Regions from separate parts of the Pantoea sp. F_5 genome, predicted to be linked through region 3. Evidence: predicted binding sites of a transcription regulator. Region 3 holds the regulator's gene; each other region holds the start of a gene.

Region 1 (5,406 bases), on a different contig from region 3:
AGCCCAGCAGATCGGCGTTGGCACTGAAACCGGTATTAATCGGGCTGCCGTCGGTGTAGACCATGGTGACACCACGCAGCAGCAGCATCATGACCAGCGTGGCGATAAACGCCTGCACCTTACCGCGCGCCACAATGGTGCCGGTCAGGGCACCGATTGCCGCACCCAGCGCCAGCGAAGCCGCCACCGCAACCAGAGCATTGACTTCCATGCCCACCAGCGATGCACCGACCGCACCGGTCAGGGCCAGCAGCGATCCCACAGAGAGGTCGATACCGGAAGTCAGGATCACCAGCGTCATCCCGACCGCCATGATGGCGTTGACCGAGGTCTGCTGCAGAATGTTGAACAGGTTCGCCACGGTAAAGAAGTTCGGACTCTGGCTGGCCACTACGGCGATCAGCACCAGCAGTGCAATCAGCGACTTCTGTTCCAGCAGCCAGCTTTTGCTAAACCAGCGACGGCTGGCCGGTAAAGTTTGGGTCGTCATACCACTAAATCCTCGCTGTGTTGCTTGCCTACGGCGGCTGCCATCAGGCTTTCCTGAGTGGCGTCTTCCCGGGTAAATTCGCCGCTGATACGGCCTTCATGCATCACCAGAATCCGGTCGCTCATGCCCAGCACTTCCGGCATTTCCGAGGAAACGAGGATGATGCTCAGCCCTTCGGCCTTGAACTGGTTAATCAGTTGATAGATCTCTTTCTTCGCGCCGACATCCACACCGCGGGTCGGTTCGTCCAGAATCAGTACGTTGGGCCGGGTCATCAGTCCGCGGGCAATCGCCACTTTCTGCTGGTTGCCGCCTGAAAGCAGGCCAATCGGCTGCTCCATTGAGGGCGTTTTCACATTGAACAGCCGGATAAAATCGCCGACCGCCAGCTGCTCTGCCGCGTGCTTCAGTGACCCGCTGCCGCGACTGAAATAACGTAACGCCGTCAGCGACATGTTCTCTTTTACCGACATGCCCAGCACCAGGCCGTCGCGCTTACGATCCTCTGAGATATAGACGATGCCGTTAGCCAGCCCATCCTGTGGCGAACGCGTCACTACTTCGCGGCCGCTGAGCCACAGTTTGCCTTCATGGCGCGGCAACGCGCCGTAAAGCACCTTCATCAGTTCGGTACGGCCCGCGCCCATCAGGCCCGAAATGCCCAGGATTTCACCTTTGCGCAGGCTGAAGCTGATGTTTTCGACGCCCGGTCCGCTGACGTTTTCCACTTTCAGCCGCACGTCGCCGGGTGCCTGATCCAGACGGGGATATTGATCTTCCAGTTTGCGCCCGACCATCATCTCGATCAGGCTCTCTTCGGTCAGCGCGCTGACCGGACGTTCAGCAATAAACTGACCGTCGCGGAACACCGTAACGTCATCGCAGATCTCAAAGATCTCTTTCATGCGGTGCGAGATATAGACGATGCCGCAGCCCTGCGCCTTCAGTTCGTTGATGACCCGGAACAGCGACAGCGTTTCGGTATCCGTCAGCGCATCGGTCGGCTCATCCATGATGATGACCTGCGACTCAAAGCTCAGCACTTTGGCGATTTCGACCATCTGCTGATCGCCAATCGACAAATCGCCCACCAGCTTGTGGCTGTTGAAGCGCAGATTGAGCCTTTTGAGCAGTGCATCGGCTTCGGCATACATACGCGGCCACTGGATACGGCCAAAACGCCCCACATATTCGCGACCGAGAAAAATATTCTCCGCCACAGTTAACTGAGGGATCAGGTTCAGCTCCTGATGGATAATGCCAATACCCGCTTCCTGAGACGCTTTCGGTCCACTGAACCGGGTCTCTTCACCGAGCCAGCGCAGCGTACCGGCATCATATTGATAGATCCCGGTCAGTACTTTCATCATGGTGGACTTGCCGGCACCGTTCTCGCCCACCAGCGCCATCACGCGTCCTGCACGAACATTCAGCGACGCACCCTTAAGGGCTTTCACGCCCGGAAAGGATTTTTCAATGCCGTCGAGTTGCAGTAAAGGTTGCATAGCGGCCTCAGAAGGTCACACCGGCGCTGAGGATGACATTCGCAAACGGAGAACACTCTCCGCTGCGAATGACCGCCTGACTACGCTGCGTGTGTTGTTTGAACTGTTCATGACTGGTGTAGCTGATGGTGATGCTATTTCCCTGGTGCTGTTGCAAGGCTTCGAGCATGGCGACAAGCGCGCTATGAAGTTGCGGATTATGCTGCTTAATCTCCTCCGCGATCAGGGCGCGCTCTACCTGCATCTCCAGTGCGACAGCATTCACCACCTGCATAAAATCGGGCGTACCCGGCGTGAGCGCTAAGTCGATGCGCTGCGGTCCTGCCGGAATCGGCAAGCCTGCATCGGCAATCGTCAGCGTATCCGTGTGTCCCAGGCGGGCAATCACATGAGAGAGTTCAGCGTTTAACAGGCGACCTTTTTTCATCTTTTCACTCCACAGCGAAACGTTTCGCTGTCTGGAGTGTATGAAAAGCCGCCATCAACTCAACTGGCAAAACAGAAATCTGTGATCGCTATCGAAACGTTTCGCTTACGTGGGGAAAAATTTGCATTAAGGCGGGGAAGGAGACGAAAAAAGGGCCGCGAATGCGGCCCTGTAGAAGAAGGTTAAGGCAGTTTCTTGACCTGCTTAACGTCCATCTCAATGCTGTTGAAATCTTTATCCAGTTCACCCGTCAGCTCAACGTTATCTTTGGGCGTGATCGTCTGGCCATTCCAGTGCTTGTGGTCGATTTCGACCTTCATGGTGCCGGTCTGATCGCGGAACAGATAATCTTCATTGCCAATCTGTTTTTCCAGCTTGCCGCGTACGGTGATCCAGCTGTCATCTTTCATCTCTTCAGCCTGCTTCACGGTCACCACACTGGTGTTACCGGCACTGAAGCCGCCCTGACCGGATGCTGACTGCGTCTGTGAGGCTGGCGCACTGGGATCAACAAATCCGCCCTGTTGTGCAGCGAAAACCGGGGCGGAAGCCAGCATAACGACGGCCAGAATTGCAGCGTGCTTTTTCATGGTGTACCCCTTTCTCAGTGGTCTTTTCGGTTTGAATATGTCCAGTTAACCACAGAGTTCTTAACAGCTTCTTAAGCGGTAAAAATAAGCCATTTTCGCCGAAATCAGCTGTACAGTGAGGAAGTTGCTTCGTATAAAGCGCTATCGGAACAGGGAGACGTGATGCGTATTTTACTGATTGAAGACGATCGCTTAATTGGCGACGGTATCAAAGCAGGACTGAGTAAACTGGGCTTCAGCATTGACTGGTTTACCTCTGGTGAGTCGGGCTGTAACGCGCTGGAGGCCGCGCCCTGGGATGCGGTGATTCTGGACCTTACTCTGCCTGAGCGGGATGGACTCGATATCCTGCGGCAGTGGCGGCAGCAGGGAAATGATGTGCCGGTACTGATACTGACTGCCCGCGATGCGCTCGATCAGCGGGTTGAAGGCCTGCAGATGGGAGCCGATGACTATCTGTGTAAACCCTTTGCCTTAACCGAAGTGGCCGCGCGCTTACAGGCACTGATCCGCCGCCGTCATGGTCAGCTGCAGCCCGAACTCCGTCACGGTAACGTGGTGCTGATCCCCGGTAGCCATAGTGTCATGCGCGATGGCGAAAGGATTGAGTTAAAAAGCCGTGAACTGGCACTGCTGGAACTCTTTATGCGCAACCCGGGCCGGGTGCTGACGCGCAGCCAGCTGGAAGAGAAGCTCTACAGCTGGGATGCCGATGTCTCCAGCAATGCGGTAGAAGTACATATCCATCATCTGCGTAAAAAGCTGGGCAGCGCATTTATCCGCACGCTGCACGGCGTCGGCTATACCCTGGGAGCCGCTGAATGCGATCAATGAGCCTGTTTCTGCGGCTGGGCATCGGTTTCGTGCTGCTGCTCGGCCTCTGCTGGGCCAGTGCCAGTATCAGTGCCTGGCATCAGACCCGTGAAACCCTTGATGAGCTGTTTGATACCCAGCAGATGCTGCTGGCCAAGCGCCTGCTGACGCTGGATTTCACCTCGCTGGACAACACCACTTTGCCCCGAACCAAAGCGATGCTACGGCACCATCGTGGCGAGCAGGATGACGATGCCCTGGCCTTTGCTGTCTTTACCCATGACGGCAGGCAGGTGATGAATGATGGCGATAATGGCCGTTATCTGCCGTTTGAGGCGGACTATCAGGGATTCCATGAGGGTCAGCTCACCAATGATGACGATCGCTGGCGTTTTGTCTGGCTGACCACGCCTGATCAGAAATTCCGGGTAGTCGTCGGTCAGGAATCGGAATACCGCGACGACATGACGCAGGATCTGATGAAAGCCAGTATGCTGCCCTGGCTGATCGCGCTGCCGTTTATGCTACTGCTGCTGATCGGCCTGGTCTGGTCTGAACTGCGGCCACTGAAAACGCTGGCACAGCAGCTGGCGCAGCGCGCGCCCGATGATGATACGCCGATGCAGGCAGACCGCGTGCCGAAAGAGGTACAGCCGCTGATGATTGCGCTTAATGGCCTGTTCAGCCGCATCAGCGCCATGATGCAGCGTGAACGGCGCTTTACCTCCGATGCCGCGCATGAGCTGCGCAGTCCGCTCGCCGCACTGCAGGTGCAAAGCGAAGTGATCCAGCTGACTGCGGATGACGAAGTAATGCGAACCCATGCGCTGCAACAGCTGGATGTCGGCATAGTCCGCGCTACGCGGCTGGTGGATCAGCTGCTGACGCTCTCGCGGGTTGAAGCCGATGATGCGCGCAGCGCCTTCGAACCGGTGGCGCTGAAACGCACGGTTCAGGATACGCTCGCCGCACAATTGCCGCTGGCGGATAAAACCGGTGTCACGCTGCGGCTGCACGCCGAGGCCGATCCGCAGATTCAGGGTCATCCGCTGTTGCTGTCGCTGCTGGTGCGAAATCTGCTGGATAACGCCATTCGCTATACGCCTGCGGGCAGCGAAGTCGATGTGCGGTTACAGGCAAATAGCCTGTCGGTGGAGGATAACGGCGAGGGTCTGAGTGCTGCCGACCTGCAACGGCTCGGTGAGCGTTTCTGGCGACCGCCAGGTCAGGAGAAGAGCGGGAGCGGGCTGGGGTTATCGATAGTGCGTAATATTGCCCAGTTGCACGGGATGCAGGTTACGTTCAGCCAGCGACCCGGTGGCGGCTTATGCGTCACGCTACGCTGGTCAGCGCCCGCCCCGTAAGGCGGGCACTGACAATCAAATCTCGACCTGGGTGCCCAGCTCAATCACGCGGTTTGGCGGGATCTCAAACTGGTCTGGTGCGCGGAGCGCATTGCGCTGCAGCGCCAGGAAGAGCTTGCCGCGCAGGCGCAGATACCACGGCCGCTTGCCGATGATCAGCGACTCATGCGACATAAAGAACGAGGTCTCCATCATGCGGCAGCTGAGTCCTTCCAGC
Region 2 (5,406 bases), on a different contig from region 3:
TGACCTCTGGCAAGGCAACGGTCGATGCCCGTCCCGATATCGCCACCCTCTCTATCGTGGTGAACGTCTCGTCAAAAGATGCCGCAGATGCGAAAAAGCAGGCGGATAGCCGGGTTGCGCAATATTTCGATTTTCTGCAAAAAAACGGCATTGAGAAGAAAGATATCGATGCAGCTAACCTGAGCACACAGCCTGAGTACGATTACACCAAAGAGGGTAAATCGGTACTGAAAGGCTACCGCGCGGTGCGTCAGGTGCAGGTCACCCTGCGTCAGCTGGACAAGCTGAACGATCTGCTGGACGGGGCGCTGAAGTCCGGTCTGAATGAGGTGCGCAGCGTCGAGTTAGGCGTGGCAAACCCGGAAAGCTACAAAGAGCAGGCGCGTAAAGCCGCGATTAAAAACGCGACTCAGCAGGCATCACAGCTGGCTGAAGGTTTCAACGCGAAGCTGGGATCCATCTACAGCATTCGTTATCAGGTTGCCAACTATCAGCCGATGCCAATGAACCGCATGTATAAAGCGGCGGCTGCGGCAGATACTTCGGCGCAGGAAACCTACGATCAGCAGAGCATTAACTTTGACGATCAGGTCGATGTGGTGTTTGAGCTCAAGCCCAACACGCCATAATGCAAAACGGGGCTGATGCCCCGTTTTTGTTTTCAGGCTGCCACGTCATCCTGCCGCAGCACCCGATGTCCATGCGCAATCAGCGCATCGGTCACCCGACGCATTAACCGGCTTTCCGGCGCAAACCGATGCCAGTAGAGCATCCGCCGCTGACACAGACCCGGCGTCAAATCGATTAACTCACCGCTTGCCAGCTCACGCTCAATCTGAAGATGTGGGATCATACAGCAGGTTGAACCCTGCCGAGCCATCTGCACAAAGGCTTCAGAGGAGTTCACGATGTGACAGGGCACGCTGCCCGGTGAAAGATCAAAGTTCTGCTGCAGGAAGGCCTGATGCATATCATCAAGATGGTCAAACGCTACCGCAGGCGCTTTCAGCAGAGCAGATCGGGTGACGCCGTTTGGAAAGAAGCGATCGGCAAAGTCGCGTGATGCCACAAACAGATAGTCGAGCGCACCGAGCTGATCCACCAGGCAACTTGGCAGCGGCTGCGGCTGAATACTCACCGCACCCACCACTTCACCCCGACGCAGACGCTCCTGAGTGCGGGTTTCATCTTCGACCTGCAGATTCAGACGCACAGGTGAATCCGCCAGTACATCTTTCAGTGCGGGCAGCAGCCAGGTCGCCAGACTATCGGCATTGACCGCCAGCGACAGCAGCAGCGGCGTGGTGCCACTGTTCTCATCGCCCAGCCACTCCTCTTCCAGCAATTCTACCTGATGCAGCAACGCCAGCAGTTTTTGTCCCTGTTCGGTCGGACGCGGTGGCACGGTACGCACCAGCAGCGGCTGACCAAACAGGTTCTCCAGCTGCTTGATACGCTGTGAAACCGCCGACTGGGTGATACACAACTTTTGTGCGGCACGCTCAAAGCCGCGTTCGCGGATCACTGAATCCAGCGCCTGAAGCGTTCGATAATCCGGGCGTTTCATTCTTCTTCTCTCTCCTTCAGGGTGGACGTCACTATGCCACAAAAGTGTCACCTGTGATGGCTCTCTTGTTTTTTGTGGGCTGGCTTCCAAAGCGATAAATCCACGTCGGACAGCCGAGCATTTTCAGCAAGCCTTGTTTTATACTACGCGCACTTCGTTGTCGCACAGGTTTTAAACATACCATGACCCAGGATGAACTGAAAAAAGCCGTTGGCTGGGCTGCACTTGACTATGTGCAGCCGGGCACCGTTGTTGGTGTAGGCACCGGATCCACCGCTGCCCACTTTATTGATGCGCTGGCCACGGTCAGGCATCAGATCGACGGTGCTGTCTCCAGCTCCGACGCCTCTACCCAGAAACTGAAAAGCCTGGGCATTCAGGTGTTTGATCTGAACGAGATTGACCTGCTGTCGGTTTACGTTGATGGCGCGGATGAGATCAACCCACAGATGCAAATGATCAAAGGCGGCGGCGCAGCGCTGACGCGTGAAAAGATCGTGGCCGCGGTGGCCGAGACCTTTATCTGCATCGCAGACGCCTCAAAAGAGGTCGATGTACTGGGGCGTTTCCCGCTGCCGGTCGAAGTCATTCCGATGGCGCGCAGTTACGTGGCACGTCAGCTGGTGAAAATGGGCGGCTTACCTGAGTATCGTCAGAACGTGGTGACCGATAACGGTAACATTATCCTCGATGTGCATAATCTGCGCATTCTCGATCCGATTGAGCTGGAAAAAACCATCAATGCCTTACCTGGCGTCGTTACCGTTGGCCTTTTTGCCGCACGCGGTGCCGATATCGCCTTGATTGGCGGTCCTGATGGCGTGAAAACCATTAAAAAATGATCTGTCTGGCGCTGTAAAGGCGCCGGTTATTTCTGCCTGCAAATCATCTTTTCTCACGTCGGTGAAATTTGGTGACTTATGTCACATAACCGTCATCGACAGTAGGTTCGTTCTCTCTTCATCGCTGACCTCATGATTTTGTCCGGCAATGTGCTGTTGCCAGCCATTGCCATGCTGGCTGGCGGGCAATCGTTTGTATTGCCGGACGCGATTTTTTTGATATTTTGACAGAAGGCTGGCTTATGGTAGTCCTCATTGAATGCTGAATAGGATCGGGAAATGGCAAAGGTATCACTGGAAAAAGATAAGATTAAGTTCCTGCTGGTGGAAGGTGTCCATCAGAGCGCGCTGGAAAACCTGCGGGCTGCAGGCTATACCAACATCGAATTCCACAAGGGCGCACTGGACTCCGACGCGTTAAAAGCATCGATCCGCGATGCGCACTTCATTGGTATCCGTTCCCGCTCCCAGCTTACTGAAGAGATTTTTGCGGCGGCTGAAAAGCTGGTCGCCGTGGGCTGTTTCTGTATCGGCACTAACCAGGTTGATCTGCAGGCGGCAGCGAGCCGGGGTATCCCGGTGTTCAATGCGCCTTTCTCGAATACCCGCTCGGTGGCGGAGCTGGTCATTGGTGAGATGCTGCTGATGCTGCGTGGCATCCCGGAAGCAAACGCAAAAGCACACCGTGGCATCTGGAATAAGATTGCCAAAGGCTCATTTGAAGCGCGTGGCAAAAAGCTGGGAATCATCGGTTACGGCCATATCGGTATGCAGCTGGGCGTGCTGGCAGAAAGTCTGGGCATGCATGTTTTCTTCTATGACATTGAAAACAAGCTGCCGCTGGGTAATGCCACGCAGGTACGCCATCTGGCGGATTTGCTCAACATGAGCGACGTTGTCAGCCTGCACGTGCCGGAAACCGCCTCTACGCAGGATATGATTGGTGCAGAGCAGCTGGCGCAGATGAAACCCGGTGCGCTGCTGATTAACGCCTCACGCGGCACCGTCGTGGATATTCCGGCGCTGTGTGATGCCCTGGCCAGCAAGCATGTGGGTGGCGCAGCCATCGACGTCTTCCCGACCGAGCCGGCCACAAACAGCGAGCCGTTTATCTCTCCATTGAGTGAGTTCGACAACGTGATCCTGACACCGCACATTGGCGGATCGACAGAAGAAGCGCAGGAGAACATCGGGATTGAAGTCGCGGGCAAGCTGGCGAAATACTCCGATAACGGCTCGACTCTCTCGGCTGTTAACTTCCCGGAAGTATCTCTGCCGATTCACGGTATCAGCGCCAGTCGCCTGCTGCACATCCATGAAAACCGTCCCGGCGTGCTGACGGCCATCAACCAGATTTTCGCAGAGCAGGGCATCAACATCGCCGCGCAGTATCTGCAAACCTCGCCGTTTATGGGATATGTGGTTATCGACATTGATGCAGAGCCGGAAGTGGCAGAGAACGCGCTGCAGCTGATGAAGGCGATTCCGGGTACTATCCGCGCGCGTCTGCTTTACTAAGGGGATTTTTACAGCCTGTAGCGTTTAGTGACGCTACAGGCTATTGAGAAACCTGAATCTGATAAATCTGACCGCAACACATTAATTCAATACGCTGGGAACACGATCAGAAGAGGAAAGCGTCCCGCCGCCCGGAAAAAAACGCCGGGAGCGTTTTTGAACAACGCCACGCGTTGGCCCGGCAACGGGCGCACCTCAGGGATGAGGTGCGTACTAAAAACGCCGGGAGCGTTTTTGAACAACGCCACGCGTTGGCCCGTTTACGGGTGCACCTCAGGGATGAGGTGCGTACTAAAAACGCCGGGAGCGTTTTTGAACAATGCCACGCGTTGGCCCGTTTACGGGCGCACCTCAGGGATGAGGTGCGTACTAAAAACGCCGGGAGCGTTTTTGAACAACGCCACGCGTTGGCCCGTTTATGGGCGCGCCTCAGGGATGAGGTGCGTACTAAAAACGCCGGGAGCGTTTTTGAACAACGCCACGCGTTGGCCCGTTTATGGGCGCACCTCAGGGATGAGGTGCGTAATCGCGCGGGCCGAGCATGTCACGGGCTGGCCTTAGCGTCTTTTCAATCTGACCGTGTTTCCTGCGCTGGCTCGATCTCACCGCTGACAGGACAGAATTGCCAGTCATCTCAGGCGCTTCACTGCGCACGTTTCTTAACAATTCTACTCCCACTGCCAGAGCTTTGACGGCGTCATCACCGCTGGCAACGGCACATCCCATTCTGCAACCGGCAGGCTATCCACCTGCTGACAATCGTGTGCCAGACCGACGGGCAAAAAACCGTGCTGCCGCCAGTTCTGCAGCGTGCGGTCATAGAAGCCGCCGCCCATCCCCAGCCGTTGCCCATGCTGATCAAAGGCCACCAGCGGCACCATCATCAGATCCAATTGATCAAGGGTGATCAACTGCCGGATATCGAGCGGCGGTTCGGGAATGCGCAGTTTATTCGGAAGCAGTGGCGTATCGGGCGAGTAGCGCAGAAACAGTAAATTACCGGGGGAGAAGGGGTGTAAAACCGGCAGATAGACGGCTTTCTTCAGATGCCAGAGCCGGGCAATCAGCGGACGGGTATTCAGCTCACCATCAACGGATAAAAACAGGGCAATATTGCGTGCGGCTGAGAGGGGGGCGTAGTTAAGGGCGAGATCAGCGAGCTGTTCGGCCGCCTTAGCCTGCTGATCATCCGTCATTGCACGACGCAGATGGCGCACCTGCTGACGAATTTCCTGACGCTGCAACATTGAAGGTGATGACATGGAAGGTTCAGACATGATTTCCCCGCCGGATAAGCCGCTGTGCAGCGACTATAACATGTCGATCTGGGGAAAAAAGCAGGACTGCAGAAAGGGAGATCTCCGAGATGCCGCCGTAGGCTGTAACCCTTGAACCCTTGGTTCAAGGTGAACATGCCGTCATAACCATCAGGCTTCTCGGACGAACCGAGCATGCACACAGGTTACAGAGCGTCACATT
Region 3 (5,406 bases):
ACAGCTGAATATCACGCGCGCGGAAGGCACCGGCACAGGCATTAAGGTAATAGGAGAACATCCGCTTGAAGCGTTCGCCATAGTTATCGGCCAGCTCCGGCCAGGCCTGCAAAAAGCGCTCATGCCAGGCCATCAGCGTTTTGTCGTAATCGGCCCCGAAGTTATGCCAGTCTTCCAGAATAAAATGCGGCTCGCTGGCATCCGCTACGTGACGCACCGAAGGCAGGCAGCCGTTAGGGAAGATATATTTGTCAATCCAGGGATCGACACTCATATCGGTTTTAATCGCGCCAATGGTGTGAAGAAGGAAAATACCGTCAGGTTTTAAATTACGATCGACCACATCAAAATAGGTGGCGTAATTCTTCGGCCCGACATGCTCGAACATGCCTACTGAAACGATGCGATCAAACTGCTCATTCAGATCGCGATAATCCTGCAACAGAATCGTGACATCTAATCCGCTACAGCGCTGCTGCGCCAGTTTCTGTTGTTCGGCGGAAATCGTCACGCCATGCACTTTGACGCCGTAATGACGTGCGGCAAATTCCGCGAGTCCGCCCCAGCCACAGCCGATATCCAACAGCGACATTCCGGGTTCCAGCGCTAATTTACGGCAAATCATATCCAGCTTGGCTTCCTGCGCTGTTGCCAGGGTCGTGGCCTCTTTCCAGTAGCCACAGGAATATTGCATATAGGGGTCAAGCATCCGTGAAAAGAGATCGTTACCCAGGTCGTAATGCTCTTTACCGACAATCCAGGCCCGCTTTTTCGACTGCAGATTGGTTAAGCGGGCAGCGGCGATGCGCAGCGTATCTTTAAAGTGATGCGGGAGTTGCTGATCGAGTTTATGTTTAAGCACCTGATGGAAGAAAATATCCAGCCGGTCGCACTCCCACCACCCATCCATATAGCTCTCGCCGAGCCCAAGCGATCCTTCCTGTAGAACACGCTTAAAAAAGCCGGGATGATTAATATGAATATCCCAGGGACGTGAACCATTAATTTCAATATCCGCTTTTTCCAGCATTTCGTGGACGATGCGATACCAATGGTTTTCTTCAGGACTCACTGCTTCTGCATAAGATGAACTCATAGCTTTTCCACCACCTGTCCAATCTGAACCTGAACAAAGAGTAGTCAATTTCGTCAGGCATTGAGAAACGGTACGGATGACTCCGCACAACGGTTGACTGTGTGATACAGAGGACTGCAATAGCCTGCAGCAGGTCGGTCAGGGTAAGAATAACGCGCGCAAATACCGTCCCGGCAACAGGGTACCAATCAGATTATTACGTTATTATATTGTTGATTTATTACAGATTTGTTGACCCGAATGAGTATATGCTCACGCGGGTCAATATTCAATGACTTATTGTTAGGAGGCTAACGAAAAAGTCAGTGTATCAGTGATTATCCTGGCAGGCAGGTTGCGGAGAGGCAACAACAGTTTGTGCGCTTGCGGTACGCTGCAGAGCGTAACCGAGTAGCGCCAGCAGAATCGTTACCGTCATTATCAGCGTAGTGGTAAACAGCGCCTGGGTTAATCCGGCAGAGACTGCCAGGCTTGCAGCAAAGCAGAGTCCGAGTTGTAAGGTGTTCTGCAATGCGGCTGCTTTACCGGTGGCGTGCGGGAAGGGCGTCAGCGCACTGGAAACCACAATCGGATAAATTGCGCCGTTAGCCAGCGCCATCCCACAGAACGGCACCATCAGGCTCACCAGCATGCTGTTGCCTGACAGTGCTACGGCAAACAGCGCCAGAATGCTCAGGCTGTAAATGCCCAGCAGCCACGGTAACAGCTGAGCGCCATGAAAGCGGTTGAGCATGGCGCGACAGCCGAATCCGCCAATCAAAAAGGCGAGCGTCTGGGGCACATAACTCAGGCCGATATCGGCGGGCGAAAGGCCCAGATCCGCCAGAATGAACGGCGAGCCGGTCAGCCAGGCAAAAAAACTGGCAGAACAGGCGGAGTAGATCAGCACGTTGCCGCTGTAGACCCGGGATTTCAACAGAGTGAGGAAGCCGGGCTGTGCTCCTTTTTCACGTGCTTCCGGGCGTACTGTGGGCAAACGCAGCGTGGTCAGAATCAACGCCACCGCAATCAGCGTCAGCACCAGGAAAATCGAACGCCAGTGGAAATGGCCGATCAGCCAGGCACCCAGCAACGGGGCCAGCGCCGGGGAGAGCGCAACCAGCGGCATAATCGTTGCAAAGACTTTGTTGGCGCGCGCGGCGGGGTAGCGATCCACTACCAGCGCCTGCCAGCTCACGGCCGCAGCACAGACGCCTATCGCCTGCACAAAGCGCAGCGTCAGCATCAGAGCAATATCATTCACCCACAACATGCCCGCACAGCCGACGCCAAACATGGCCAGTCCGGCCAGCAGTACGGGTTTACGGCCGATGCGATCGGAAAGCGGTCCCCAGAAGAGCTGACCTACGGCGAAGCCCGCCAGGAACAGACTCATACTGGCGCTGATCAGACCAGGCGAGGTGTTAAATGTTTGCTGCATCGCACCAAAGGCGGGCAGATACATGTCAGTGGCTAAAAAGCCGAGCATGCTCAGCAGGGCAAGATAGGGCATAAATCCTTTATTCGACAGCATCTCATTCTCATTTTTGCAGGATAAACGCGGCAGAGTGTAAAAGGTGCGTTTGCCGCTGTGAAACGGTAATATTTGCCGGTTGCTGTTAAAATTTTTGAAGGCAGATTATGTGGTCAGAATATGCATTAGAGGTCGTTGACGCGGTTGCCCGCGGAGGCAGCTTCAGCGCAGCCGCGCAGGAGCTGCATCGGGTACCTTCTGCCATCAGCTATACAGTGCGTCAGCTGGAGAACTGGCTGGCGGTGCCGCTGTTCGAACGCCAGCATCGTGAAGTGGTGCTGACGCCTGCAGGGGAGCATTTTGTCCGGGAAGGGCGCAGCGTCATCAAAAAAATGCTTGCCACACGGCGGCAGTGTCAGCAGCTGGCCAACGGCTGGCGCGGGCAGCTCAGCATTGCTGTTGACCGTATTGCCAAACCTCAGCGTACCCGACAGCTGGCCAAAGATTTCTATCGCCACTTCCCCGATATGGAACTGATCATCAGCTACGAAGTGTTTAACGGTGTCTGGGATGCACTGGCCGATGGCCGGGTGGAAGTCGCAATTGGTGCCACGCAGGCGATTCCGGTGGGGGGACGGTTTGCGTTTCGTGATATGGGTACGCTCAACTGGCGCTGCGTGGTCGCGCCCGATCATCCTCTGACGCAGGCGAGCAAGATAGATGACGACACGCTGCGTAGCTGGCCGTCCCTGGTACTGGAAGATACATCACGCGCACTACCGCGTCGAATGACATGGACGCTGGATAACCAGCGCAGGCTGGTGGTGCCGGAGTGGCAAACCGGACTGGAGTGCGTGCAGGCGGGCTTGTGCGTGGCGATGGTGCCGGGTCATCTGGCAAGGCCACTGCTCGACACTGGCGAGCTGGTGGAGCTGACGCTGCCGGTGGCATTTCCGGACAGTCCCTGTTGCGTTAGCTGGGCAGAGGATCGCGCATCACCGGCGACAGGCTGGTTGCTCAGCTATCTGGGTGATGCGCGAACGCTTAATCAGGAGTGGTTAAGCGAGGATTAGCGGCGATAGTCGCGGAACGGACCATCAGCTACTGAACGCCGCTCAATCAACGTCGGATGGACCTCAATCGTTTGTGACACTTCGCGCTTACTGGTAATGCGGTCGAGCAGCATATCCAGCGCCTTCTCACCCAACTGGGCTTTAGGCTGATGCACCGTGGTCAGGGCAGGGGCGAAATAGCGTGCGTTGCGCACATTATCATAACCGATAACCGAAATATCCTGCGGCACGCGCAGACCCATTTCGTCGGCGGCGCAAATGGCCCCCATCGCCATGATGTCGCCGCCGCAGAACACGGCGGTCGGGCGCTGCTTTTGCGACAGGATCTGCTGCATCGCCTGATAGCCCGACTCCGGCTCAAAGTCACCCTGCACAATCCACTCCGCGCGTGGCTGAATACCCGCTTCTTCCAGCGCCTTCAGGAAGCCGGCATGACGTCCGCCGCCGGTGTTACGCTCCATCTGACCGGGAATCGCACCAATATCACGGTGTCCACGTTCAATCAGATAGCGTCCCGCCAGATAGCCACCCTGGAAAGCATTATCCAGGACCGTGTCGGTGAAGTCTGCGCGCGATTCGCCCCAGTCCATCACCACCATCGGGATATTGCGGTTCTCTTCCAGCATCTGCAGCAGATCGTCCGGATACTCAGAGCACATCACCAGCAGGCCATCGACGCGCTTCTGCGCCATCATGCTGAGGTAGGCGCGCTGTTTTTGCAGGTCGTTATGCGCATTCCCCAGAATCAGCGTATAACCTTTATCAAAACAGTGATTTTCAACCGCCTCAATAATTTCAGCGAAATAGGGCGCTTCGCTGGACGTGGCAAGCAGACCCAGCGTCCTGGTGTGGTTTACTTTCAGGCTGCGCGCGACAGCGCTCGGCGAGTAGTGCAATTCTTTAATTGCCTGCCAGACCGCCTCGCGCGTCTCTTCAGCGACAAAGCGGGTTTTATTGATGACGTGCGAAACGGTGGTCGTTGAGACGCCAGCGCGTTTCGCCACATCTTTAATTGTTGCCATGAAAATCGGACTCCATTGCTTACCTAACTCTATGATAAGCGTAATGTTAAACGTTTGCGTCTTCTCAGGGAATTTTCCGCAAAAATACGGTTTTTCTGGCCGGTAAACAGGCTGCTGGCGGAGAAAAAACGCCTGAAAAGATGCGCAAACGGAATCAGGGTTGCGCGCGTTGCGCAACAAAGGCGGGATTCTAACAAGGCTGAACGGATAAAACGAGATTTTTACCAGGTCATGTGGGAAAATGCCATATCCCTACAAAGTGTGTGACTAAGGAGCAGGTAATGAGTACTGATTTGAAACTGGCTTTGATGACTACTGTCGGCTGTCTGCTGATGATTGTGGCCTTTAGTTTTACTGCCATTCTGCACTAATAAAAAAGCCGGGATTATCCCGGCTTTTTTCGAACTGTAGTGCTGATCAGCGAATGTTTTTCGGCGTCATCACACGACGCGCACCAATATAGTGGCGCTGCCAGTAGTCTTCCCCTAATGCACTGATCTGAATATCTTTGCCGGTACGTGGCGACTGAATAAACTTGCCATTGCCCAGGTAAACGCCGACGTGATCCGCAGTACCGCGGCCGTTAATGCGGAAGAAGACCAGATCGCCTTTCTCCAGCGATTCACGCTTGATTGGCGCAGCGTCACGCAGGTGATACATCTCGTTAGCGGTACGCGGGATCTTGAACTTCACCAGATCTTTATAGGCATACCAGACCAGACCGCTGCAATCGAAACCAGTATGTGGTGAGGTGCCGCCCCA

The links. The regulator PurR, encoded in region 3, represses purine synthesis genes. The targets are predictions, from matches to a motif close to CANGCAAACGTTTGCNTG.
Region 1: rbsD (D-ribose pyranase) is a predicted target of PurR. The motif match lies at 2,435-2,452, and genes of this name have one in related genera.
Region 2: serA (phosphoglycerate dehydrogenase) is a predicted target of PurR. The motif match lies at 2,592-2,609, and genes of this name have one in related genera.

Annotation. Positions count from the first base shown of each region.
Region 1 is NZ_VWUO01000014.1:5,328-10,733, forward strand. It holds gene rbsC (ribose ABC transporter permease) at 1-490, opposite strand, end outside; gene rbsA (ribose ABC transporter ATP-binding protein RbsA) at 487-1,995, opposite strand; gene rbsD (D-ribose pyranase) at 2,003-2,422, opposite strand; gene F3I44_RS17435 (YgiW/YdeI family stress tolerance OB fold protein) at 2,605-3,012, opposite strand; gene qseB (quorum sensing response regulator transcription factor QseB) at 3,175-3,846, shown strand; gene qseC (quorum sensing histidine kinase QseC) at 3,834-5,189, shown strand; gene kup (low affinity potassium transporter Kup) at 5,205-5,406, opposite strand, start outside.
Region 2 is NZ_VWUO01000003.1:248,063-253,468, forward strand. It holds gene F3I44_RS05835 (oxidative stress defense protein) at 1-629, shown strand, start outside; gene F3I44_RS05840 (LysR family transcriptional regulator ArgP) at 662-1,567, opposite strand; gene rpiA (ribose-5-phosphate isomerase RpiA) at 1,750-2,409, shown strand; gene serA (phosphoglycerate dehydrogenase) at 2,689-3,927, shown strand; gene F3I44_RS05860 (5-formyltetrahydrofolate cyclo-ligase) at 4,596-5,189, opposite strand; RNA gene ssrS (6S RNA) at 5,282-5,406, opposite strand, start outside.
Region 3 is NZ_VWUO01000002.1:453,672-459,077, forward strand. It holds gene cfa (cyclopropane fatty acyl phospholipid synthase) at 1-1,096, opposite strand, end outside; gene punC (purine nucleoside transporter PunC) at 1,407-2,609, opposite strand; gene punR (DNA-binding transcriptional activator PunR) at 2,717-3,622, shown strand; gene purR (HTH-type transcriptional repressor PurR) at 3,619-4,644, opposite strand; gene F3I44_RS04655 (YnhF family membrane protein) at 4,926-5,015, shown strand; gene F3I44_RS04660 (C40 family peptidase) at 5,062-5,406, opposite strand, start outside.